Regions from separate parts of the Rhodoglobus sp. G.S.23 genome, predicted to be linked through region 1. Evidence: riboswitches for the same ligand, from Rfam matches in the RefSeq annotation. Region 1 holds a riboswitch; the other holds the start of a gene.
The links. Region 1 has a riboswitch for glycine ahead of AC1ENN_RS04865 (L-serine ammonia-lyase). Riboswitches for the same ligand answer to the same signal wherever they lie in the genome.
Positions count from the first base shown of each region.

Region 2: it holds a riboswitch for glycine, as region 1 does, so the genes downstream of both, gcvT (glycine cleavage system aminomethyltransferase GcvT) here and AC1ENN_RS04865 (L-serine ammonia-lyase) in region 1, are expected to answer to the same signal.

Region 1 covers NZ_CM155237.1:1,014,838-1,019,857, forward strand. Annotated here, with positions in the region: gene folP (dihydropteroate synthase) at 1-237, shown strand, start outside; gene AC1ENN_RS04860 (pyrimidine reductase family protein) at 244-993, shown strand; gene AC1ENN_RS04865 (L-serine ammonia-lyase) at 990-2,444, opposite strand; glycine riboswitch at 2,592-2,687, opposite strand; gene AC1ENN_RS04870 (siderophore-interacting protein) at 2,809-3,636, opposite strand; gene AC1ENN_RS04875 (bifunctional alpha/beta hydrolase/OsmC family protein) at 3,742-4,998, opposite strand.
Region 2 covers NZ_CM155237.1:837,656-842,675, reverse strand. Annotated here, with positions in the region: gene gcvP (aminomethyl-transferring glycine dehydrogenase) at 1-1,221, opposite strand, end outside; gene gcvH (glycine cleavage system protein GcvH) at 1,221-1,592, opposite strand; gene gcvT (glycine cleavage system aminomethyltransferase GcvT) at 1,595-2,752, opposite strand; glycine riboswitch at 2,787-2,889, opposite strand; glycine riboswitch at 2,891-3,011, opposite strand; gene AC1ENN_RS04055 (Lrp/AsnC family transcriptional regulator) at 3,087-3,518, opposite strand; gene AC1ENN_RS04050 (ornithine cyclodeaminase) at 3,649-4,680, shown strand; gene ctlX (citrulline utilization hydrolase CtlX) at 4,688-5,020, shown strand, end outside.

The DNA of each region.
Region 1 (5,020 bases):
ACACTCGTGGCGCTTTCTAATAAAGACTTCATCGGCGAAGTGCTCGACAAACCGAAATCTCAGCGCCTCGAAGGTTCACTAGCCGCAGCCGTGGCTTGCGTATTGAACGGTGCGCGAGTGGTTCGGGTGCACGAAGTGGCAGAGAGCGTCGCAGCCATACGCATCGCTGAAGCCATTTTAGGATTGCGCGAGCCTGCGCAGCTGAAACACAACATGTCCGACGCAAATGAGAGGTAGAACCTGATGGAGGCCGCATCCGAAATTCGTGCATTGACTGCTGGCAGCGAACTGAGCGACCAACAGCTACTGGCAAGCTATGCGGTCGCGGATCGTTCGGTGCCGTGGTTACGGGCCAACTTTGTCTCAAGCATTGATGGTGCAGCAACCCACGAGGGTACGTCAGGCCCACTCGGGACTGCGACGGACGCGCGAGTTTTCGCACTCTTGAGACGGCTTGCCGATGTCATTGTCGTTGGTGCGGGAACCGTTCGTCAGGAAGGCTACCGAAATTTGGCCTTAGACCATGATGCAGCGGAATGGAGAGTGGCCAACGGCCTCGCAGCCCAGCCACGGTTTGCCATCGTTAGTGCATCCTTGAGGCTTGAGCCCAAGGATCTTGCTGGCTACGCTGTGCGTCCATTCGTGATCACAACGGAGAGCGCGTCACCGCAGGCGCGTGCAGCACTTGAGGAAGTCGCCGATGTAGTCGTTGCCGGCGACACCGAGGTCGATACTGTCGAGTTGAAGCATCTCCTTGCCGATCGCGGCTACCCCCAATTGCATAGTGAGGGCGGACCAACACTATTTGCGACGATGGTCGCTCAAGGCGTGGTCGACGAACTCTGTCTGACTATTAGCCCGCGCATCGAAGGCGGTTCTGCCCGTCGCATTGTGGACGCTGCCGATGCAGCTCCGCAAGAGATGGCACTGGCGCAAGCACTCGGTGGCGATGACGGCGCACTACTACTGCGCTATGTGCGTGCCGCGCGTTAGCACTCCACAACATTGACAGCGAGACCGCCCATGGAAGTCTCTTTGTAGCGAGAACTCATGTCCTTGCCCGTTTCAGCCATCGTAATAATGACCTCATCGAGTGAAACCCGGTGCGTGCCGTCGCCCCACAGTGCCATTTTCGCGGCGTTGATTGCCTTGGCCGCCGCAATAGCATTTCGCTCGATGCAGGGGATCTGTACAAGACCACCGATGGGGTCACAGGTCAGACCAAGATTGTGTTCCATCGCGATTTCGGCGGCGTTTTCTACCTGTTCTGGTGTTCCGCCCAAGATCTCGGCTAGTCCCGCCGCGGCCATTGATGATGCGGAACCAACTTCACCCTGACATCCAACTTCAGCACCCGAGATCGATGCCATGCGCTTGTAGAGCACCCCAACGGCGGCGCTGGCGAGCAGGAAGCGCACTGTCGCATCATCCTTTACTGCCTGGTCAGCGTCTCTCATGCCGGGAGCATAGTGAGTGGCATAAAACAGCACCGCGGGGATGATGCCTGCTGCGCCGTTTGTTGGTGCCGTGACGACGCGACCACCAGAAGCGTTTTCTTCGTTGACGGCGAGAGCGACCAAGTTGACCCACTCTTGCCAGAAGGCGGGGTCACGGTCGGGGTCTTCGCGGCGGAGACGAGCGTGCCAGTCGGGTGCCCGTCGACGCACATTCAGAGTGCCGGGAAGATTGCCGGTGCGCTCAAGGCTGTTGTTCTTACACTCATCCATGACGTCACGAATGTGAAGGAGTCCTGCAGCGACTTCGTCGTAACTGCGGCGCGCGAGTTCATTTCGAAGCATCACGCCGCTGAAGCTCAGCCCCTCAGCCCGGCAGTGAGCCAAGAGCTGGGCCGCAGTACGGAAGGGTAGGGGATCAGCAACCGCTGCGGGGCCGGTGGAAGAGCTGCCGTCGCGGTTGTCACCCTCCCGGTAGATGAAGCCGCCACCAATGGAGAAGTAGGTCGCTTCAAGGACTGCAATGTCATCTTTGTCGTATGCGGCAAATCGCATACCGTTCGGATGTCCGTCGAGAACTGTGAGCGGGTGGAGTGCGATCGCGCCCTCCGTGAACGGAACTTCGTGTGCCTCCGCAAGCTGCAGGACGCCCGTGCTCTCAATTCGTTCGAGAATCTTTTCCATCTCTGCTGGAAGAACCTGGTCGGGTAGTTTGCCCTCCAACCCGATGAGCACAGCGCTCATCGTGCCGTGACCAGCACCGGTAGCGGCGAGAGAACCATAGAGCCGGACCTGGAGCGACGTGACAGCGTCGAGCATCCCGTGTTCGGCAAGGTCGGCAGCGAATGATGCGGCAGCACGCATGGGGCCGACGGTGTGGGAGCTAGATGGGCCAATGCCGACCGTGAACAGGTCGAAGCTGCTGAGGGGCACCTCTTCGAGCGAGGGTGTCGGTACTTCGGTTCGGGGCGTCAGATTGCGAATTGGCACGGTGACTCCATTTCTTCACCACACATCTTCGTGCGGGCGTCGTTGAGTCCTCTCCGCTCTGTATCGGGCCTGAGAGTTTCCGCACGCTTGTGGCGTTACGTTGCCCCGTCGGCGAGTCGGACAGGGCCGACTACTTTTCAGAGTTGCCTAGCCACTGCGGTACTGGTGCCTGAGAGATTCCCGGAGAGGGTTTGCTCCTACGGCGCCAACCAACGATCGGAAGGGCTCTCCCGCAGCGGTATGACGGCTGTTCACTTGTGCCATCAGCATACACTTCGGTCGAGAACGACGACCGGCTATCTGGCGGATGCTGAGGCGCAATTGAGCAAGCAGTCAGGATGCGCAGCGCGAGTGCGTGCCTCTTTTAGTCTTCCGGATCGGTGGGATCGAGCGGTTCATGGTGGTCAGCATTCGTGACTCCTCGACGCCAGTAGCCATCTGCTGAAACCTGCTGTTTGGGCAGACCCAGTTCTCGGCGTAGGTAGCGGCGCAAAGGGACAAGCGTTGTGGCTTCGCCAGCGAGGAAAATGTAGGTCGATTCGCCAATCTCTCCGAGTGCCCGGAGCGCAGCGTCGAGTTGGCCGAGCCCGTCGCGGCGGTAGAACCACTCAGCAGACATGCGTGCTTTCTGTTCGGGGCTGAAATAGCTCTCGACGGTCTCATCGGCAACATCAAACAACGCAGTGACGTGCACCGAAGTGGGAAGCATATCGATCCACCGCGAGCTGGTTGGCAGAGCGGTTTCGTCAGCGATAAGGATTACGTGCGTTGCGCCACGGGGGAGCAACTTTGACCCACGGGGTCCAGCGATCACGAGAGGATCCCCGATGCGGGCGTGGCCGGCCCAAGCGGAAGCGGGACCTTCATCGCCGTGAACAACAAAATCAATATCAAGCTCGTGCTGACCCTCTGAGCTGCGGAAACCGAGAGGCGTGTAATCGCGGGAAATCACGACACCGCCCTGGGGCTTGCTGATGCCAGACTCGGTCATGACGGGAGCGGAAAGCTCTCCAGTCGAGGGGTCAGGAAAGAAGATTTTGACGTGGTCGGCAGGTCCGCTGGCCACGAACCCGTCGAGTTCGTCACCGCTCAGGGTGATGCGAGCGATGGTCGGCGTGGGGTGGCTCACCGCGCTAACAGTGACCCGGCGGATGATTAGGGGGTGCTTGGCGGAATCGCGTTCAATGGTCATAGGCGGTTGGCGCGAGGGCCGGCTCATTTCATCTTAAAATAAGGGTTGCCTAATAACTCTATAGCGAGACTGCTGAGAGTTCTAGGCGATGTCGATAGGTGGTCGCTACCCTGTCGCCGCGGTAACGCTGGTTGTGATTGAAATCTCGCCCTCCAAGGTGCGATGCACCGGACACTTATCGGCAATCACGAGAAGCGCCTGACGTTGCTCGTCGCTGAGATCGCCGTCAAGAGTGAGCTCGCGCGTAATGTGCTCGACGGTTCCCTCGGTGGCCGTGCAATGCTCGCAGGTCGCGGCATCCAGTCGCTCGCGAGTCAAGCGCACGCTCACCCCCGTCAAGGGCATCTTCTTGCGATCGGCGTACATGCGGATGGTGATCGACGTGCAGCTTCCGAGACCGGCAAGAATCAAATCGTAGGGACTCGGTCCGTGGTTTTCGCTGAGCGGTGCAGGCTCGTCAGAGATGAACTCATGCCCCGATGCGAGTACTCGCTGTTCATATCGAGCTGGACCGCTTTCGCGGACAATAACTGAACGACCGTCGGTAGTGACAGCGGCGCTCGGCTCGATGACGGTCATCGGGCCTTCGGCTGAAGTCGGGGTCTCAGCACCGTCGAAGGCATAGCGAGCAGCCCAGGCCGCGATGATGCTTGCAGCGAAGGTCGCATCGTCGCGGTTGCTGAGCAGGTGATCCGCTCCGTCGAGTGCAACAAAGGATTTGGGGTGCCGAGCAGTTTCGAAAATCTCGCGTGCGTTGTCGATGCCCACCGTCTGATCGATGGGGGAGTGAACGACGAGGAGTGCTGCATCCAAATCTCGCAACCTCGCGGACTGCGGCTGAGCGGCAATGTCGTCGAGCAATTGCTTGCGAATGCGAAACTCACGCCCGCCAAGCTGAACCTGGGCTTCGCCGCGACTCTCGATTTCAGCGTTCGCAGCACCGAACAGGTTTGTGATGTGCGAAGGGTCGCTTGGGGCGCCGATCGTCACCACCGCGCGAGTTGAAGGAATGCGATGGGCGGCAGCGAGAACGGCAGCGCCGCCGAGCGAGTGCCCGATCAACAACGATGGCGCGCGGTAGTTGTCTCGCAAAAACTCAGTCGCGGCAACGACATCTTCAATGTTCGACGTGAAGTTTGTGTTGGCAAAGTCACCGTCAGATCCGCCAAGCCCTGTGAAGTCAAAGCGCAGAACTGCGACCCCGTAGTCAACGAGCGCTCGCGAAATACGGGAGGCGGCGAACGAGTCTTTTGAACACGTGAAGCAGTGGGCAAACAGCGCGAATGCTGCTGGTGTGCCCTCAGGAAGTTCCAGTCGGGCAGCGAGCATAGTGTCGTCGGATCCCGGAAATTCGATCTTCATTGTTGCTACCGCCCTGTGTTCG
Region 2 (5,020 bases), 180 kb from region 1:
GAGCGCCTTGGCGGCAATTGCGTGTGCTTGCCCCTTCTTGGTTACCGAAAGGGTGTCGAAGAACGTCTCATTTTCGACCGTGTAGCCCGCAGCGGTCAAGCGTGCTGCGAACTTCGCCGTGTCGTGGTGGATGCGCTGGGCAATCCGCTTGAGGCCCTGGGGGCCGTGATAAACGGCGTACATCGAGGCCATAACGGCGAGCAACACCTGAGCTGTACAAATGTTGGAGGTCGCCTTCTCGCGGCGGATGTGCTGCTCCCGAGCTTGCAACGACAGACGGTAGGCGGGGTCGCCAGCCGCATCCTGAGACACACCAACAAGTCGCCCAGGAAGCTGACGTTCGAGCCCCTTGCGCACCGACATGTAACCGGCGTGCGGTCCACCGAAGCCCATCGGAACACCGAAACGTTGTGTCGTTCCGACAGCAACATCGGCACCAAGTTCACCTGGCGACGTGAGAATCGTGAGGGCGAGCAGGTCTGCGGCAACAACAGCGAGTCCGCCGTGAGCCTTGACCGCCGCAATAACTTCGCTGGAATCCCACACACGACCGCTAGCGCCCGGGTACTGGATGAGCGCACCGAAGCATTCCGGTAGCTCAGGGTTCGCTCCCAGCGTTGCCAGGTCAAGCTCAATAAGCTCGATACCGACAGCCTCCGCCCGATTCTCCAACAGAGCCTTGGTCTGAGGAAGAGTGTCAGCGTCGACGATAAACACGTTCGATTCCACGCGAGTAGCACGGCGAGCGAGCAGCATGCCCTCGACAGCCGAAGTGCCCTCATCGAGCATCGAGGCGTTCGTCGTCGTCATGCCAGCAAGATCAGCAACCATGGTCTGGAAGTTAATCAACGCTTCAAGGCGCCCCTGCGAAATCTCGGGCTGGTACGGCGTGTACGCCGTGTACCAGCTGGGATTTTCGAGCACATTGCGCTTGATGACGGCCGGCGTAATGGTGTCGTAGTAACCGAGACCAATCATGCTGCGACGCACCTTGTTCGCGTTGCCGAGGGCACGCAGTTCGGCGAGCGCTTCCCGCTCCGAAGCCGGAGTAGGGATCGTGGAATTGACGACCGGGGTCTGGTGGATCGCTGGCGGAACTGCGGCATCGACAAGGGCTTCGAGGCTGTCGTAGCCGACGGCGGCAAGCATGCTCGCCTGAGCGGCAGCATCCGTGCCGATATGACGGTCGGCGAAAGTGCCGCTGATGTAAGGGTTGGGCATTATTCGCCTGTCAGTGCGGTGTATTCGTCGAGGCTGAGCATCGACGGAAGTTCGGTGAATTCGATCTTGACCAGCCAGCCTTCGCCGAAAGGGTCGCTGTTAACGAGTTCTGGGCTGTCGGAGACGGCGTCGTTGGCTTCAACGACGGTTCCCGTAACGGGAGCGAAGAGTTCACCTACCGACTTCGTTGACTCAATTTCGCCGACAATTTTGCCTTCAGCGACGGTGGCGCCCACCTTGGGGAGGTCGACGAAGACGATGTCACCGAGCTTGCCCGCGGCAAAATCGGTGATGCCGATGGTCGCAACGTTTCCATCAACGAGCACCCATTCGTGCTCGGCGGTGTACTGCAATTCGCTCTTCTCAGCCATGATCAGGCCTCTCTCTTATAGAAGGGTAGGGAAACAACGGATGCAGCAATGCGACTGCCCCGCACATCAATGTGAAGCTCGGTGCCGATCTCGCTCACGTCGGGATCGACGTAGGCCATAGCGATCGGGTGACCCAGAGTCGGCGAAAGTGCACCGGAGGTAATGATTCCGACCTCGGTGTCGCCGTGGAAGATGAGATAGTCTGCGCGACCGGCACGACGGCCCTCGGCGGTGAGTCCGACGAGAACGCGAGCACCGGCATCCGGTCCTGCTTCGATTGCAGTGCGGCCAACAAAATCGCCATCCTTGCTGAGCGCAACAACACGGCCAAGACCAGCCTGAACGGGGAAGGTGCTGAGGTTCAACTCGTGACCGTACAGCGGCATGCCCGCTTCGAGGCGCAGAGTGTCTCGGCACGCAAGGCCGGCGGGCACGAGACCGAGAGGTTCGCCAGCGACCGTGAGCGCTGCCCAGAGGTCGGCTGCGGCATCCACCTGAATGTAGAGTTCGAAACCGTCTTCGCCGGTGTAACCGGTGCGACCAATGATGAGGTCGGTGCCGGCGAACGTTGCGGCCGTCTCGCGGTAGTACTTGAGTTCGTCAAGCGGCGTAGCGAAGTCGGTGAGACCGGCAGTCGCTTCGAGAATCGCCCGCGAAACCGGGCCCTGCACAGCGATGAGCGCGTAATCGTCACTCTCATCGGTGACAGCAACATCAAAGCCCGCAGCGCGCTCGGAAAGTGCCACCGCTGCGGCAAAACGGTTCCCCGCGTTTGCGACAACCAAGAAGTGATCATCACCGAGACGATAAGTGACGAGGTCATCAATGATTCCGCCGGCCTCGTTGAGCAGCAGACTGTATTTTGCCTGAGCCAAGGCGATGCCGGAAAGCTTGCCAGCGAGCGCGAAGTCGAGAAACGCACCAGCATCGGCACCACGCACATGAATTTCGGCCATGTGAGAGATGTCAAAAATGCCGGCTGCCGTGCGCACCGCATGGTGTTCGGCAAGGTCTGAACTGTATCGCACCGGCATCATCCACCCGGCGAAGTCGGTGAAGGTGGCACCCAACCGCTCATGAATGCTGTTCAGCGGCGAATACCTCACGACAGCAGGTGAAGATTCAGCTGGTGATGCTGCAGAATTTGATACATCGGTCACGGAGTTCTCCCGGCGCGTGGCTAGTGAATAGAACTCCCCCTCTGTGATGAGCCTGAGAGCTTCACGCACCTTCAAACTAGTGCGCTTTCACCGTCGGCGGAACCTCATGGTGATGCGAGGTTCTCTTTCCAGAGTGGCCAGTGCGATGCGGTACATGAACCTGAGAGATTGGCGGGGAGGCTTGCTCCTTCGGTGCCGTGCTGGCGTCTAGTCAGAAAGATGACCAACGCCGTGTGCCCGGCTCTCCCGCATCGTGTTGCGGCCCGATGTTCAGTTGTTAGCTCAGCATAGCAATGCTGGGCGGATGCTCGCGCCTCTGTCACTGCCAAAAGGGTTAGAGGAGCGCTGAGCTGAGCAGCAAACTCGTCTCACTGTTGACGACGCCGTCAACGTTGCGCATGCTCGCCAGCACTCTGTCGAAGTTACTCAGGCTGTCGGTGCGGATGTCAGCGACGAGATCCCAGGCGCCATTTGTGGTGTGGAGTTCGTGAATCTCGGGAACTCCGCGCAGCTTGCGAATCACGGCATCCGTCGACCGCCCCTCGACCTCGATGAACGATATTGCTCGAATAGTCGACGGGTCCCGGTCTTCGCGAATGCGAACCGAGAACCCGAGTACCGTTCCACCACTAACGAGGCGGTCAATACGACTAGTGACGGTTGCCCTCGTGACGCCAAGTCGGCGTGACAGGCTCGCTATTGACTCTCTCGCGTCGGCCCTGAGGGCGGCGAGAAGACGTCGGTCGAGATCATCCAATTGAGGCATGAGCAAATTGTACAATAGCGCTCTCAATTTTGCTCAGTTGTTGTGAACTAATCGCGTCTAATGGTTGTTGTGTGTGCATAGTGCATATTCGTAACGTGGGAACCAGCAACACCGAAACGAAGGGAGTGACATGGTCCACTATGTAGACGTCAACAACATGGGGCGCTGGATTGCCGACACCGGAATCGAGCCAATCATTATGGGCATCGTCAGCTACCTTGAGCAGGATTATGCCAAGTGGCCTCAGTTCGACAAGTCCGCTCGCGTTGCCGCTCATTCGGCAGAGGGCGTTATCGAGCTCATGCCAACAAGCGACGGCGAAACGTACGCCTTTAAGTACGTTAACGGCCACCCCTCAAACCCAGGAAACGGCTTCCAGACCGTCACCGCTCTCGGCATGCTCGCGCGAGTTGACAACGGTTATCCCACATTCTTCTCAGAGATGACGCTGCTCACAGCGTTGCGTACCGCGGCAACATCGGTACTCGCCGCTCGCGCCCTTGCTCGCCCTGACGCACAAGTGCTCGCCCTCATCGGCACCGGTACCCAGTCAGAATTCCAAGCACTCGGATTCCGCGCAGCCTTTGGTATCACCGAGTTGCGCATCTGGGACACCGATCCCGCTGCCCTCGACAAGTTCATCCGCAACCTTGAACCACTCGGCTTCCAGATTGTGCGCGCGACCTCTGCAGCGGATGCCGTTTCTGGCGCCGACATCGTCACCACCTGCACGGCAGACAAAGCGAATGCCACAATTCTCACCTCCGACATGATCGAGCCGGGCATGCACCTCAATGCAATCGGCGGCGACTGCCCAGGTAAGACGGAGCTCGAAGCGTCAATCGTGCGCGACGCAACGGTGTTTGTTGAGTTCCCCGAGCAGACCCGCATCGAGGGTGAGATTCAGCAGCTCGAAGCAGACTCGCCGATCACCGAACTGTGGGAAGTCTTGGCTGGCCGCGCTGCCGGTCGCACCTCGCCAAGCGAAGTGACCCTCTTCGACTCTGTTGGTTTCGCGATCGAAGACTTCTCAGCGTTGCGCTACGTTTTCGATGCTGTTCGCGGCACCGATTACGCGACAGATCTAGATCTCATCGCCAATCCCGCCGATCCGAAGGACCTGTTCTCACTCGTCTCGCGCGCACCAGCGCTGACCGCGTAGGCCCTCAGTGAGCGTTCAAGCGCCGTCCGCCGCCGTTCTCATTCGCCCGCATCTGTTTACACCGAATAGTCAGACCGCGAGCGACAACGCATTCCAGTCGACCGATCCCACCCGCACTCCGGATGAGATTGCTCGCGCCGCGTATGCCGAGTCGACGATGGTGGCGGAGACGTTGCGCGACGCTGGTGTCAACATCCACGTGTTCGAAGACACGGAGAGCACGCGCCCCGATAGCGTGTTCCCCAATAACTGGTTTTCAACGCACAGTGGCGGCCGTGTTGCGGTCTACCCCATGTATGCACCGAATCGTCGCACTGAGCGTCGCACCGATGTCGTCGAA